DNA from 2 places in the Streptomyces sp. Pv4-95 genome. Region 2 is predicted to be linked to the other one. Evidence: riboswitches for the same ligand, from Rfam matches in the RefSeq annotation. Region 2 holds a riboswitch; the other holds the start of a gene.
The links. A riboswitch is a leader RNA that binds a small molecule or an ion and turns the genes downstream of it on or off. The one in region 2 is predicted to bind cobalamin.
Positions count from the first base shown of each region.

Region 1: another riboswitch for cobalamin. It lies ahead of thiI (tRNA uracil 4-sulfurtransferase ThiI); the one in region 2 lies ahead of QOM21_RS28020 (cobalamin biosynthesis protein).

Region 1 covers NZ_CP127172.1:8,196,865-8,204,721, forward strand. The annotation lists gene QOM21_RS36055 (hypothetical protein) at 1-910, opposite strand, end outside; gene QOM21_RS36060 (short-chain fatty acyl-CoA regulator family protein) at 1,233-1,526, opposite strand; gene cobF (precorrin-6A synthase (deacetylating)) at 1,647-2,498, opposite strand; gene thiI (tRNA uracil 4-sulfurtransferase ThiI) at 2,495-3,802, opposite strand; cobalamin riboswitch at 3,974-4,189, opposite strand; gene QOM21_RS36075 ((2Fe-2S)-binding protein) at 4,564-5,286, opposite strand; gene QOM21_RS36080 (cobalamin-binding protein) at 5,495-6,421, opposite strand; partial or broken gene QOM21_RS36085 (enoyl-CoA hydratase) at 6,733-6,852, shown strand; gene QOM21_RS36090 (helix-turn-helix domain-containing protein) at 6,970-7,191, opposite strand; gene QOM21_RS36095 (DUF2975 domain-containing protein) at 7,191-7,688, opposite strand.
Region 2 covers NZ_CP127172.1:6,405,235-6,413,091, reverse strand. The annotation lists gene QOM21_RS28030 (caspase family protein) at 1-2,313, opposite strand, end outside; gene QOM21_RS28025 (hypothetical protein) at 2,319-2,771, opposite strand; cobalamin riboswitch at 2,976-3,131, shown strand; gene QOM21_RS28020 (cobalamin biosynthesis protein) at 3,261-4,304, shown strand; gene QOM21_RS28015 (cobyric acid synthase) at 4,315-5,916, shown strand; gene QOM21_RS28010 (putative cobaltochelatase) at 6,038-7,857, shown strand, end outside.

The sequences.
Region 1 (7,857 bases), 1.8 Mb from region 2:
GATCGACCCACTTCGAGCCGTCCCAGCGCAGCCGGATGTACTCGTCCGCCGGTTCGTTCTCGACCTCGCCATGGTTGAAGGTGTTGCCGCCGTATGCGCGCACCTCACCGCTTTCGAGAGCGAAGACCTGGCTGAGACCGGCGCTGGGCTCCGGCGGGATCGGCTTCTCGAAGCGGGCCTGTGGAGTCGCCACGGACTTCCATGACGTGCCGTCCCAGTGCATCGAGGCCGGCTGGTTGTACCGCTCGCCGTAGCCCAGTTCGGTGCCCGGACCGGTCGAGCGGCTGCCGACCGCCCAGACATCGTCCGGCCCCACCACGGCCAGGTCGGAGGCGCCGTACGGCAGACGCGTCGTGGTCCAGCGGGTGCCGTCCCAGTGCACGGCGGTCTGCTCGCCGCCGAGGGCCCAGATGTCGTCCGGGCTCGCGGCATCGAGGTCGCCGACGTTGCCCGGCGGAGGGTTCGGCACCGCGGACCAGCGAGTGCCGTCCCACATCGCCCAGGGGTTCACGCCGTCGCCGTCTTGGTGGGTCTGCGGCCGCACCCACAGGGCTTTCTCTCCGACTTCTTCCAGTTTCGGCGGGTAGTCGGTGGCGGCGAGAGGATCGGGGAGAGGCTCACGCTTCCACCGCGAACCGTCATAGTGCAGCAAGTGGGCGTTGGACTTGCCGTTGTTCTCGGTCCCGACCGCCCAGATGTCGTCCTTGGCCAGGACGGCGACATCCGTGAGTTCTCCGCTGAAGTCCGCGATGTGCTCGAACTTCCAAGTGAGGGAGCTGGTCTTCGGCGGGGCATCCTTGCCGCCGTTGTCTGCCGCGTCGGTGGAGCCTGTGGCCCGGGAGTCGGTCGGCTTGGAGTCCGCGCCGCATCCCGCAGCCGTGAGCACAGTGGCCAGCACGGCAGCGGTCACTATGCCCCTACGCCTGATTCCCGCAGCTCTGCGCATGATCGCTCCCCCTCGTCGCTCCCCTTCGGAGCGGTTCTCGGCGAGCGGGCAGCGTACCCGGCCGCCGACCGATATCGCGTGCTGCTGCGGGGGCCGAGCCTGCCTTGCAGTCCCAACGGGATTGGGAGTTGGCCTTTGGGGGCGCGCAACACAATGGGCTGTAGGCCCATGAGACCTGATGAGCACGGCAACATCGCCCCATCTCGACGCTGATGCCCTCGCGGGTGCGGGGGCCCTCGAAGCCCGCCGCGCACTGCGAACACTGCGGAGAGGCTCAAGGCGCCGCTCACCTGTCGCTGCCCGACGGCTCCACCGGATAGGGGACGTGAGTGCGCCGAACGGGTCGAAGGCGAGTCGGCCACCGGCCGGTGGGACGGGCCTGCTGGGCGCAGTCGCGGCGCTCGCAGATGCGGCAGCCCAGGCCGATCGGAGTAGCCGCCCGGGGGTCTTCCAGGGGCGATGCCTTCCGCGTAGACGAGGCGATGGGCGTGGCGCAGGGCATCGGCAGTGGCCGGTACCTCCGGGACACGGGCCGCCCAGGCGCCTGGGCGGCCCGTGTCCCGACTGCGACGCTCCCCATCGTGGGGTCCGCTCGACCCCGCTGGCGTCGTTGTATGACCGCAGCCTCGCCCGGTGTGAAACGTGGGAGCAGCTTGACCACAACGCGCTCATGCGGCAGCGCGCTTCGGCCACCGGGGTGCTACAGCGGCGGGAGAAGCCCGGCGGAGTTCTGGCCGGAACCCGATGGAGGCGTGGCCTCTGCCTGCTGATCGGGACCGTCGGTGCGCAGCAGGCAGGCATCCATGATCCAGCCATGACGCTTGCGTGCTGCGGCACGCAACTCCACTACCTGGTCGGCGACTTCGTTCAGTGGGCCGGAGACGAGCAGCTCTTCGGGTGTGCCGACGTAGGCGCCCCAGTACATCCACCAGCCCTCCGCCCGGTGCGCGGTGAGCGCCGCACCGACGTCGAGCATGACGGCGACGTCCTCGCCCGCGACGAGTCCTGACCCGGCGACGTGTCGGCCGGGGGCGATTCGGAGCGGCCTGCCGAGTCGGGTCAGCGTCGTACGGTGGCGGGCGGCCAGCACCGAGATGCTGCTCACCCCGGGAATCACGTTGTATGTGAACGACACCTGGCCGCGGGCAGCCACCTCATCCAGCGCGTCGATCGTGCTGTCGTAGAGCGCGGGGTCGCCCCACACGAGGAAGGCGCCGGTCCGGCTCGGCGCCAGTTCGTCCTGGATGAGCCGCTCGTACAGGGCGGCCCGGTGGTGGCGCCAGTCGACGACCTGGGACCGGTAGCCCGCGGTGTCCGCGGGGGAGCGGTCACGCCGCGGGTCCTCGGCTTCGACCACCCGGTGGCCGGGGCCGGCGTGCTCGGCCACCAGGTTGCGGCGTAGTCGTGTCAGTTCGGACGTCCGCGTGCCCTTGTCCAGGAGGAGGAACACCTCGCAGTCCCGCATGGCCCGCACGGCGGCCAGCGTCACATGCTCCGGATCTCCCGCGCCGATCCCGATCACCAGGATCCGCCGCAGGTCCTCGCCGGTCATGAGGACACCGCCGCGGACGGTGCCGTCGCGCACACGGCCGTGCCCGTACCGCCATGCGCGAACTCGCTGTCCGCGTCCGCCCGGTCTTCCCCTTCGATCTCACCCGGATACATGACCTGGACGTCGCGCAGCAGGCCGTCCACCACGTCGTCAAGATCGAGGCGCTTCTCCACCGAGCGCAGGTCGGTCAATCCGGCCCGGAGGGAGACTCGGGGTGGTGCGAGGAGTTTGCAGCAGTCCTCGTCAGGCAGTACGGAGATCTCCGCCGTGCCGATGGCCCGGGCTTCGTCGATGATCTCCTGCTTCTCCCAGCCGACCAGCGGGCGAAGCACCGGCAGGGTGGCGGCCTCGTCCACGGCGGCCATGTTCGCGAGGGTCTGGCTGGCCACCTGCCCCAGGCTGTCACCCGTCACCAGGGCTTCCGCTCGGGTCCGGCTCGCCAGCGCGGAAGCCGCGCGGACCATCAGCCGTCGCTGTGCGACGACCTGAAGCTTGCCGGCCCCCGCGATGGCCAGTTGCTTCTGGGCGTTGCCGAGCGCGATGACATGCAGCCGTCCGCCGGGCTGGTAGCGGTTGAGTTCACGCGCGAGGGCGTAAGCCTTGTAGACGGAAGCGGCGTTCGTGTACGGGGCGCCGGTGAAGTGGACGAAGTCGCAGCGCAGCCCGCGACGCATCGCCCGATGGGCCGCCACCGGCGAGTCGTAGCCGCCGGAGAGCAGCACCAGGGCACGCCCGCCGGAGCCGACGGGGAGCCCGCCCGCCCCCTGGTAGCGGTTCCATGAGACATAGCTCTCCTTGTGGTCGATCTCGACCGAGAGTCGTACATCCGGGTTGGAGAGGTTCACCGGCACCGGTCCCAGAGCTTCCTGGACGCGTGCGCCGAGAAAGCGCTCGAACTGCGACGAGGTCATCTCGAAGCCCTTGTACCGACGCTTGACCCGCACGGCGAAACTGATCCCGGGCTGCTCGGCACGGGCGTCGGCGAGCGCGTCCACAGCCACCTGCGTGATGTCCGCAACGGTGCCGGGGACCCGCAGGGCGGGCTCCACCGAGTTGAACCCGATCACCCGGCGGGCGCGCTCCACCAGGACATCCTGCGAAACCTCGCCGCCGAGCACGGTCACGTTCTGGCCGGACTTGATCCACGTGGAGCCGCCTATGCCCCGCAGAGCGTGGCGGAGGTTGTCGTGCAACCGCTCGGTGAACAGGTGCCGGTTGCGGCCCTTGAGGAAGATCTCACCATGCTTGAGCAGGACACAGGGGCCGCTGGGGCGAGGCGTTCGAGGGGAGGGGACGGTGGGCATGCTCGGTTCGTCGGGCACGAAACTCTCCTTCGCGAGTCGTCGTGAGGACCGGATCAGGGCCGCGAACGGGATGCGGGCCGGCCCGTCCCCGTCATGCGCAGGGAGAGGTGGAACGCGCCACTCGGTCATCGGTCCCGGTACCGGGTCGCCGTGGATGCGTGCGCGGTGATCACACCCCGCACGAGCAGTGGCAGGTCTTCGGACTCGTGGGCACATCCCGAAGGACGGGGCACCTACTGACCGTCGCTTCCCAGGTCACACGACCCAGTGCTGGATGACGGCGGTCGTTCCCACTCACCGCTGCGAGGCAGTCCCGGACTCCCACCGGGTTCCCTCTTACGACACCCCGTCTGGCGGACGGGGCGAACCAGCTGCTGGTCCAGGGTAGACAAGGCGGCACACGGCCCACGCACCAGCGGGGGGGGGGCCACCGCGCGCCGCGGGCCTCAGCGGCCTGGCAAGGCGTCGGACTCGACCGTAGACAGTGGTTGCCTGATCGTGGTCCCCTGCCGCACCGATCCGGAGGTCTGACCACAGCAAGGCCGGTAGACCACTCAAGGAGTCCGAGAGTTCCACAGCGAGCGGAACGACCGCCGTGCCCGACACCGGCCCTCCTTGCGCGAGGAGGACACATCGCGCGACGACACCGGGCCGCCAGCACCTCACCGGTACGCGCTTCCCGGCATCACCTCCGTACTCGTCGTATGACGCCGCGATCTCGGCCGGATCGCGAATGGGCCCGGCCCGAAGGGGCTGACGCCCTATCGCCCGGTTCGCCTCAGCACGCAGTCTCCGCAGAGCCCTCCGCCTGGAACGCGGTAGTACAGGCAGCAACTGCGTCGTGAGAATTCAGGGACGGCGGGATCCAGGGTTCCGGTGTCGCGCAGAGGCGGGGCGTCGAGCAGGGTCGTGGTCAGCGCCACCGCTCGTTCCGCCGCTTCCGGGCGGCCTGTTCTGTGGCACCAGTCGTGCAGGACACGGAGGGTGCCGACCAGTGCCGAAGCGGCGTTGCCCCACAGCACCCGGGGGGAGATCGTGGCCACAGTGCTGACGGCCTGGAGCAGCGGCACCAGGTGACCGTGCAGGACCGCTGCCAGTAGTTGGCCCGACAGATCCTTCTCGGAGGTCGAGGGCAGGGGGCACGGGGCGGGCAGCCAGAGTTCGTCAGGGGTGCTCCGGTCCGGATGCCACCACAAGGCGTCGCTGTCGAGATCGGGTAGCCGTCCGGTCAGTACCGCGGGTGCAAGGGCGATGGACCACAGCCGCCCGGCCAGGCCCTGGTAAACGAGGGATGCGGCGACCCGCCGTTCCGCTGTGCGGAGCCGGGTGGCGACCGTCTCCAGGCGGTGGCTCAGTGCCGGTGAGGCATTCTCTTGGTACAGCTCGGCCAGGGGGACAAAGCCCTGGTCGCGCGGTGTTCCGGCATCGGTCCGTACGGAGAAGAACGGCCCTACCAACTCGCTGCGGCCGAGCGTTGCGGTCATCGGCTCCTGCGGCACCGGGCCCTCCTCGGTTCGGGCTGGGTTGCCCGGGCCGGATCGTAGCGGCCTGGGTGGGTTCGGTGCCGGGTCGGGTGGAGCCGGCAGGCGCCCGGCTCGGTGCTCCGTGAGGGAGCGGCCCGGTGAGGCGCGCTATGGCCGCATTGGGAGGCTGTTGCCTCGCAAGCCGTGGTGCCATTGTCCAGCCCTATGGTCACTCCTCCACTGCGGACAGGCGGGTCGCCTCGCCCGGCACCACGGGGTCGCCCGCATCGACGGAGTGCAGGACGTGGGCCAGGACCTCCGCACCCCGGACCACCCTCGGGCCCGGCCGGTTGAAGTAGGCGGGCCCGTCCAGGACCCAGACGGCCTCGTTGCGCACGGCGGGCAGTTCGTCCCAGCCCGGCAGTTCGGTGAGCAAACGGCGTTCCCGCAGCGTGCGGTCAGGGCTGAAGCCGCAGGGCAGAACGAGGATCACGTCGGGGCGGGCGGCGCGTACCGCACTCCACTCCATCGGCTCGGTGTGCTCGCCCGGCACCGCGAGCAGTGGCGTGCCGCCTGCGCAGGTGATCTGCTCCGGCACCCAGTGCCCCGCCGGCCAGAGCGGATCGAGCCACTCGATGGCCACCACGCGCGGTCGCGTTCGCCCGGCGGTCAGCTGCTCCACCTCTGCCAGGCGGGTACGCAGCTCCTCCCGCCGCTGCTCCGCGCGTTCACGTACGCCAAGCTGAGCGCCTACCGTGACCAGGCAGTCCAGTACATCGCCCAGGGTCCGCGGCTCCAGGCTGAGCACCTTGGTGTCGGCGTCCAGGACCCGCACCGCTCGGGAGACGCTGCTGTAGGACACCGCGCACACGTCGCACAGGTCCTGGGTGAGAACCACGTCCGGAGCGAGGGCGGCGAGAGCCCGGGTGTCGAGGGTGTAGAGCGAGGAGCCCGTGTGGGATGCGCCGCCCACGGCGTCGGAGATCTCCCTGCTGCTCAGGGTGTCCGCGGAGAACTCGGCAGCCGTGACGACGGGCATCCCGGTGACGGCTTCCGGCGGCCAGTCACATTCGTGGGTGCGGCCCACCAGGTCGGCGGTCAGACCGAGTTCGGCCACGATGTCGGTGGCCGCGGGCAGCAGGGAGACGATGCGCATGTTCCGACCCTAGGTGTATTGACCCGGCAGCGTTGTGCACACGGTCGATGGGCGGCTGACCTGCGAGCGCGGTGGTGGCATCGGTGGTGGCGAACGCACCGACTGTCCGCAGCGGGCGGTACCACCACCGGGCCGCCGGCTCGCGCTGGACGAGACTGGAGGAGAACAGCAGCGCATTCGTGCCTACCCCGTTGCCGCACAGGACGGCTGAGCGCGCGCAACCGCGGCGCGCCTCTGGGCGAGCACCTGCCCACTGGCCGAAACTGGAGTACGCGACGGCGAAGTGCTCCTGTGCAGTTCGTGGCGGGGTGGTTACCGAGGGCGTTCGCTTCGAACGGCGCCTGTTCCACGCCGTGTTCGCGACCGCGGATCAGAAGGAGGGCATGAGCGCCTTCGTCGACAAGCGACCGCCGGACTTCGTCCACCGCTGAGCGGGCGGCGCCGTGACGGGTGTGGGCCACTGTCTCCGCGACAGGGGCACGCGCCGGAGGTGATGCCGGCTTGGTGAAGTCTTCCTGTGGTTCAACTGCTCAGTCCCTCTCAACTGCCTAGCTCCCTTCGGCGTCGTGGGGCACCCAGCGCAGGACGTCGCCGGGTTGGCAGTCAAGGGCGTCGCAGATGGCTTCGAGGGTGGTGAACCGCACCGCCTTCGCCCGTCCGTTCTTGAGCACGGCGAGGTTGGCGGGGGTGATGCCGACGGTGGCGGCGAACTCGCCGACCGACAGGTTGCGTTCGGTGAGCAGGCGGTCGAGGTCGACGACGATCGCCATCAGATGACTCCGGCCATCTCCGTCCGGAGCGCCGTCGCTCTGCGCAGGAGACTTCGCATGATCAGGGTGAGCATGGCGAACGAGGCTCCCGCACCCGCGGCGGCGATCGCGGCTGCCAAGCCGCTCAGGACGTCCATACCGTCGTCCGGGGAGGGGATCTCGGCCACCGCCAGGTGTGCGGCGGCCCCGACCGCCAGCGTCGTGGCCACGACCGAGGACCCGATGATGATGTCGACCCACGGGTAGGCCCGTGGAGTGAAGATCGCGCCGTGCCGGACCATGCCGAGCAGCCTCCACACGGCGGCGAGGGCGACCTGGACGCAGGCCACGCCGAGGATGGCCACCGCCACGTAGGGCGCCGCGAAGGGGGCGTAGGCGGGGAAGACGTCGACCTCGTCGGCCGCCGTGGTCGGGATGACCACGATCTGGCCGAAGAGGCCGAGCGCGATTGCCACGGCGATAGCGGCCCGGAGCACGCCTGTGATGAGGTGATGCATCTATCGATTGTCGATCGACGCCTATCGGAAATCAATAGACCGAGGTGAGTTTCGGTCATTCGCGTTCGCCGCACGACCGTTGCAGGACAAGGGCTCATGCAGCACACAGGCTGAGGACCCGTCATTTGCCGGGGGCGAAGGGCGACCGAAACACGTGTGTTCGAAAACT
Region 2 (7,857 bases):
TTCGACCAGCTCCCCCTTGGCGATGCGGTCCAGGGCCGCCTTGCCCGGGGCGGGGTCGGCGGTGCCCAGCGGGACGGTCCGGCGTACCGCGCCGGGATCGGTGGGGTGCGCGCCGTCGGGGAAGGTCCACAGGCCGTACGTGTGGTGGGTGCCCACCATCTCCAGGGCGCGGCCGGCCGCGCTGAGGGCGATCGGGAGTTTGCCGCCCTCGGCCATCGAGGTGGAGGTGTCCATGAGAATCAGCAGCCGGCTGGACTTCTGCGCCTTGTCGTAGCCGTCCAGCACCCGTGTCACCTGGTCCCCGCCCGCGGTGAACGGGGTGACCGGCGCGTCGAGGTCGGCGTCCGCGCGGTCGTCGGTCAGCGGCGAGTCCGGCACCGGGTCCGGCGCCTTGCCGTCCTTGCCGGGCACCGCACGGTAGCCCTGCCTGCCGAGGATGCGGCGGCCGCCCTCGGGGTCCCTCAGCCAGTCGCCGAACCGGCCGACGGCGTCCTGGCGCGGCGCGGCGTCGGTGGCGCCCTGCCAGTCCACCCGGATCAGCGGGTGGTCGAGCGCCGGGACGTTCTTGGGGTAGTAGGCGGCGTACCGGTCGCCGGGGGCGAGCGGGCTCTCCAGGGCGGGACAACCGCCGATGGCGCGGCCGAGGTTGAAGTCGGCGAGGGACTTCTCCGAGACCAGTGGTGCCGCCCCCGTCCCGCGGCCGGTGCCGGGGCGGCCGTCCTGGCCGGTGGGCCGCAGCGAGCAGAGCAGCTCGGTGCTGCCCGCGTACTGGCTGCCCGGGGCGGAGAGCCGGCGCTCGGCGTCCCGGGCGAGGGTGGGGTCGGGGCCGCCCGCGGGAGCGATCCGCGAGCCGTCGTTGGCGAGATACAGGCCGATGGTGTGCAGCAGGCCGGTGCCGGAAAGGACGGGGCTGGGGCGCAGCAGTCGCAGGTCGCGGTGGTCGCTGTCGGTGCCGGTGAGGATCTCCTGCCAGGAGGCACCGACCTGTTCGACGTCGTCGAGGCGCCGGTTCGCCGGGATGCCGACGACGAGCGGGGTGTAGGCCACCGGGCCGGTGTGGTGCAGGGTCACCGGGGAGCCGGTGGCGGGCATGCCGCGGCGGACCTCGGCGTAGTCGGCGCTGGATTCGGGGATCCACAGATCGGGCTGCGGCCCCGGCCTGTTGAGGGGCTCGATGCCCTTGGTGGACGGGTGGCCCTTACCGGTGCCGTGGGCCTCGCCCTGCCAGCGGTCGGCGGCGGCGAAGCCCTGGTCGACCTGGTCCTTGGCCGCGGAGTAGACGGTGATCTGGGCGCGCCGGCAGCCGTCGGGAACGTCGTCCTCACCCTGCAGCGGACGGGTGTTGCTGTCGGACATCTCGTAGGCGAAGGCCGCCTGGCGCAGGGCCGGTTCGGACTCGGGGGCGGTGAGCAGGCGCAGTTCGAGGGCGGGCGGGCAGGCCGGGTCGGTCCGCAGGAGCTGGAAGGCGACGAGGCCGGCGGCGGTGAGGCCGAGGACGGTCACCAGGGCGGCGATGACCCGCAGCCAGCGGCTGAGGCGCTGCTTCAGCCACCGGCGCAAGCGGATGCGCAGCGGGGTCGGGGGCCGGACCTCGGGGGTGGCGAAGGAGAGGATGACGTCGTCGACGGTGTTCTGCTTGGCCGAGCGGGGCTCCCAGACGTCGCCCATCGGCGTCCGCTCGTGGGCCAGCCGCTCGCGCAGTGTGCGGACGAGGTCCTCGAAGGTGACGAACCGCTCGCCGGGTATGCCGCGTTCGAGGATCTGCACGACCGCGCGGGTGAAGAGGGAGCCGCCGGCCGGTTCGTCGCCGCTGAAGATCCGGCGGTTGGGCTGCGCGGCCATCAGCAGGGACATGGGTGTGCGGCGGGAGTGGAAGGTCTCGTCGGCGTTGCCGGAGTAGCAGCACTCCAGCAGGATCACGATCCGGTCGGCGCGTGCGCTGTCGAGGTAGGACAGCACCATGTCCTGCCAGGACACCGCCTTGTGGCGCTGGCGGGTGTCCGACATGCCGACCATGAGCTGCAGGTCGCCGCCGTCGCGGCCGACCCAGCCGTGGCCGGAGAAGTGCACCAGCAGCAGGCCGCGTGCCTCGTCGGTGACGGTGTCCAGGGCCTGCTCCAGCTCCCAGGGCTCCTGAGGCCGGCAGATGACGACTTCCTCGTCGGTGAACAGGTCGGTGCCGGGGGCGAGCAGGACCCGCTTGAGTTCCTCGGCGTTCGCCTCCACGGCGGGGAGTGCGGATAAGTTCTTGTAGTCGCTGACACAGATCAGCAGCGCCCGGTTGATCTTGCCCCGCGCGTCGTAGAGGGACATCCGGGTCAGTCCTCGCCGGCGCTGCCGCCCTCGGTCGACCGGCTTCGGGGATCGGGGCGTTCGGGGGCCGCGCCGCGCGGGCCCGGGTCACCGACCGGCGCCAGCCCGCCGTCGCCGTCGACGGCCACGGCCGGCGCCTCCCCCACCGCCCGTTCCTCCCGGCGCCGCCGCAGCCACTCCCGCAGGGCGATGCTCAGGCTCTTGGTCACCTCGGCGGCGACCGTGCCGATGAGGACCAGGACCAGATCGTCGATGCCGATGGCCATGTCGCCGAGGTCGCGTTCGTCCGGGGCGCCGTCGCCGCCGGACGGGCGCGGCCGCAGGGCCCAGTCGTGGCGCTGGTGTGCCAGCCACGGCTCGCGCTCCAGCCATGCCTTGAGATCCTCGATGTCCTGGTGTGCGTTGTTCGTGCCCGTGATCCTGATACGGATCTCGTGACGGTCAGCCTTGTCCGGCATCCCCCGGCCCCCTTCCGGCGGCGCCATCGCCCGCCGTGCCACCAGATAGTGACGTGGGATCAGGCGCGGGGGCAACCGTCCGTGACCTCCGGAGCACCCTGTGGTGTGCGCCACAGCGCCTGCCACAGGGCTGCGTCGCAGGTCAAGGGTGAGTTGACGGGCATTCGTGGGGCGTGGTGGACTGCCGGAGCCATTCGGCGACAGATGAGGAAGTCCGGTGAGAATCCGGCGCGGTCCCGCCACTGTCACCGGGGAGCGTTCCTCCAGGAGAGGTCACGGCCCGTCACGCGTCGTCCGTCAGGTCGCGCGCGTACGGGCTGGAAGGCCGGGGGAAGCGCCGATCCGGGAGCCAGGAGACTCTCGTCGCCGTCACGTCGAGCCAGGGCGCGGACCCTGAGTGAGGACATACCGCCATGCCCGGCCGCAGTTCGAGATGCCCGTTGAGCGACGCCGCAGCATCCCTTCGAGGACTGACGGCGGTCTGATCCGATGCGTGCCGAACACGCCACGTACGCGTGCGGCGCGGCCCTCGGCTTTCTCGGCGACCTGATCGCGGCGGACCCCCGGCGCGGCCATCCGGTGGCCGCGTTCGGCCGGGCCGCGGGTGCCGTCGAGCGCCGGCTGTGGCGCGACCACCGCGGCCGGGGAGCGGCCCATGCCCTGCTGTGCGCGGGCGGCGCGGCCGCGGGCGCCGCGCTCGTGCAGCGCGCCGTACGCGGCTCCCTGACCTCGCCGCTTCCCGGCGGTGGCGCCCGCACCCGTACCGCCGCCGGCGTCGCCCTGACCGCGGCGACGGTCTGGGCCGTGCTGGGCGGCACCTCGCTGGGCCGGGAGGCGCGGGCCATCGGCGGCGCGCTGACGGCGGGCGACCCGGATCTGGCGCGGGAGCGGCTGCCGCATCTGTGCGGGCGCGACCCGCAGGCACTGGACGAGCCGCAGATGGCGCGCGCGGTGGTCGAGTCGGTCGCGGAGAACACGTCGGACGCGGTGGTCGGCGCGCTGGTATGGGGTGCGCTGGGCGGTGTGCCCGGCCTGGTGGCGTTCCGTGCGGTGAACACCCTGGACGCGATGGTGGGTCATAAATCGCCTCGATACCGCCGGTTCGGCTGGGCGTCGGCCCGGCTCGACGACGTGGCCGGCTGGCCCGGGGCCCGGCTGACCGCGGCCCTCACGGTGCTCGCGGGCCCCGACCGGCGCGGCGCGCTGAACGCCTGGCGGGCCGACGGCGGCGCGCACCCCAGCCCCAACGCGGGCCCGGTGGAGGCGTCGTTCGCGGGGGCGCTTGGCGTCCGGCTGGGCGGCACGCTGGCGTACGGCGGGCGGGTGGAGCACCGGCCGGTGCTCAACGGCGCGGCGCGACCGGTCGGCGTGCCCGACATCGAGCGGGCGGTCCGGCTCTCGCGCCGGGTGAGCGTGCTGGCGCTGGCGACGACGGTCGCGGGCCGGCTCGCGGTGGGCGCGGTCCGGGCGGCGAGGGCGCACGGCCGGGCGGGTTCGGCACGGCTCACGGCACAGCGATGCCCCGGCAGATGAGGAGGGCCCGGTGACGGGACGGTTCGAGGTGTCCGGCGGGTCCGTCGGCGGTGGCCTGCTGGTGGCCGGCACGACGTCCGACGCGGGCAAGAGCGTGGTCACGGCCGGCATCTGCCGGTGGCTGGTTCGCCAGGGCGTCCGCGTCGCGCCGTTCAAGGCGCAGAACATGTCGCTGAACTCCTTCGTGACGCGTGAGGGCGCGGAGATCGGACGGGCGCAGGCGATGCAGGCGGCGGCCGCCCGGGTCGAGCCGACGGCGCTGATGAATCCGGTGCTGCTCAAGCCCGGCAGCGACCGCAGCAGCCAGGTGGTGCTGCTGGGCAAGCCGGTGGGCGAGCTGAGCGCCACGGGATACTTCGGGCACCCCGACGGCCGGACGCCCGGCGCGGGGCCGTACGCCGGGCGGCGCGAGGCGCTGCTGGGTACGGTCACCGACTGCCTCCAGGAACTTCGGCGCACCCATGACGCGGTGATCTGCGAGGGCGCGGGCAGCCCCGCCGAGATCAATCTGCGCCGGACCGACATCGTCAACATGGGCATCGCGCGGGCCGGCCGGCTGCCCGTCGTGGTGGTCGGGGACATCGACAGGGGCGGGGTGTTCGCCTCCTTCTTCGGCACCACGGCGCTGCTGTCGAAGGAGGACCAGTCGCTGATCGCGGGCTATGTCGTCAACAAGTTCCGCGGCGATGTGACGCTGCTGGAGCCGGGGTTGGAGATGCTGCGCGGCCTCACCGGCCGGCCGACGCTCGGCGTGCTGCCCTTCGCCCACGGGCTCGGCATCGACGAGGAGGACGGCCTGCGGGTCTCGCTGCGCGGCGCGGTGCGCGAGAGCGTGGTGGCGCCGCCGCACGGCGCGGACGTCCTGCGGGTCGCGGTGGCCGCGGTGCCGCTGATGTCCAACTTCACGGACGTGGACGCGCTGGCCGCAGAACCCGGCGTGGTCGTGCGGTTCGTGGACCGGGCCGAGGAACTGGCCGACGCGGACCTGGTGGTGCTGCCGGGCACCCGGGGCACGGTCCGGGCGCTGGAGTGGCTGCGCGAGCGCGGTCTGGCGGACGCGATCGCGCGCCGGGCCGCCGAGGGCCGTCCGGTGCTGGGCATCTGCGGCGGGTTCCAGATGCTCGGCGAGCACATCGACGACGAGGTGGAGTCGCGGGCGGGCGCGGTGCCCGGCCTCGGGCTGCTGCCCGTCCGGGTGCGCTTCGCCGTGGAGAAGACGCTGGCGCGCCCCGTCGGGCAGGCGCTGGACGAGCCCGTGGAGGGCTACGAGATCCACCACGGGGTGGCCGAGGTCAACGGCGGGCAGACGTTCATCTCCGACGGCCGCGGGCAGAGTCTGGACGGGTGCCGGGTCGGCTCGGTGTGGGGCACCCACTGGCACGGCTCGCTGGAGAGCGACGCGTTCCGGCGGGCCTTTCTGCGGCAGGTCGCGGCGGACGCGGGCCGGGCCTTCGTGCCGGCCCCCGACACCTGCTTCGGCACGCTGCGCGAGGAGCAGCTGGACCGGCTGGGCGATCTGATCGAGGAGCACGCGGACACCGACGCGCTGCTGCGGCTGATCGAGGAGGGGGTGCCGCAGGGGCTGCCGTTCGTCCCTCCGGGCGCGCCGTGAGGAGCCGGCGGACAAGGACGTACCACCCCCGTGGAAGCGGGGGCCACAGTGCCACGGCGGCCGGGGCCGCGGTGGCAGATCACGTGCGCGGGCGTAGTGCGCCCGCAGGAGGCATCAACGCATGACCACGACTCCCAACTATCCCTTCACCGCGGTAGTCGGCATGGACGATCTCCGGCTGGCGCTGCTGCTGAACGCGGTCAGCCCCGCGGTCGGCGGTGTGCTGGTGCGTGGCGAGAAGGGCACCGCCAAGAGCACGGCGGTGCGTGCCCTGTCGTCGCTGATGCCGCCCGTGGACGTGATCACCGGCTGCCGCTTCTCCTGCGCTCCGGTCGCGCCCGACCCGGCCTGCCCGGACGGCCCGCACGAGGCGGGTGCGGGCGAGGACCGCCCGACGCGGATGGTCGAACTGCCCGTCGGCGCCTCGGAGGACCGGCTGGTGGGCGCGCTGGACATCGAACGGGCGCTGTCGGAGGGCGTCAAGGCCTTCGAGCCCGGCCTGCTGGCCGACGCGCACCGCGGGGTGCTCTACGTCGACGAGGTCAACCTGCTCCACGACCACCTCGTGGACCTGCTGCTGGACGCGGCGGCGATGGGCGCCTCCTACGTCGAGCGCGAGGGCGTCTCGGTACGGCACGCGGCGCGCTTCCTGCTCGTCGGCACCATGAACCCCGAAGAGGGCGAGCTGCGGCCGCAGTTGCTGGACCGCTTCGGGCTGACGGTCGAGGTCGCGGCCTCCCGCGAGCCGGACCGGCGCGTCGAGGTCGTCCGCCGCCGGCTGGCCTACGACGCCGACCCGGCGGGCTTCGCGGCGCGCTGGGCCGCCGAGGAGGACGAGCTGCGCCTGCGCATCACGGCGGCGCGGGAGCGGCTGCCCGCCGTGACGCTCGGGGACGCCGCCCTCCGGCAGATCGCCGCGACCTGCGCGGCGTTCGAGGTGGACGGGATGCGCGCGGACATCGTGATGGCGCGCACCGCGACCGCGCTCGCGGCCTGGGCCGGGCGGACCGACGTACTGGCCGAGGACGTCCGGCAGGCCGCGCTCCTCGCGCTGCCGCACCGGCGGCGCCGCAATCCCTTCGACGCGCCGGGCCTGGACGAGGACAAACTGGACGAGACGCTGGAGGAGTTCGGCGGGTCGGACGACGGCGACGACGACCCGGAGCCGGACGGGCCGGACGGCGGTCCCGAGGGCGGACCCGACGGCCCGGACGGCGGCCCCGACGGCGGCCCGGACGGTCCCGGCGGGCAGCCGCCGCAGGACGGCGGGCCCGAGGGCCGGGACGACCGGACGCCCCCGGCGGGCCCGGAGCCGGAGTCGGGCACGGCAGACCCCGCCGACACCGGAGCACCGGCCCCCGAGCCGTCCGCCGAACAGCCCCCGGCGGGCCCCGGACCGGAGCGCGCGGCGGTGGGTGCGGCCGAGCCGTTCACCACGCGGCGGCTGGACGTTCCCGGACTGGGCGAGGGTGCGGACGGCCGCAGGTCGCGGGCCCGTACCGCGCACGGCCGGACCACCGGCGCCCGGCGCCCGCAAGGGGCGTTGAGCAAGCTGCACCTGTCCGCGACGGTGCAGGCCGCGGCGCCGCACCAGCGGGCCCGCGGGCGCAGCGGGCGGGGCCTGGTGGTGCGCCGGGACGATCTGCGCGAGGCGGTGCGCGAGGGCCGGGAGGGCAATCTCGTGCTGTTCGTCGTGGACGCGTCCGGTTCGATGGCGGCGCGGCAGCGGATGAGCGCGGTCAAGGGCGCGGTGCTCTCGCTGCTGCTCGACGCCTACCAGCGCCGCGACAAGATCGGCATGATCACCTTCCGCGGGAAGGGCGCCGAGCTGGCGCTGCCGCCGACCTCCTCGGTGGAGGCGGGGGCGGCGCGGCTGGAGCAGCTGCCCACCGGCGGGCGGACACCGCTGTCGGAGGGCCTGCTCAAGGCCCACGAGGTGCT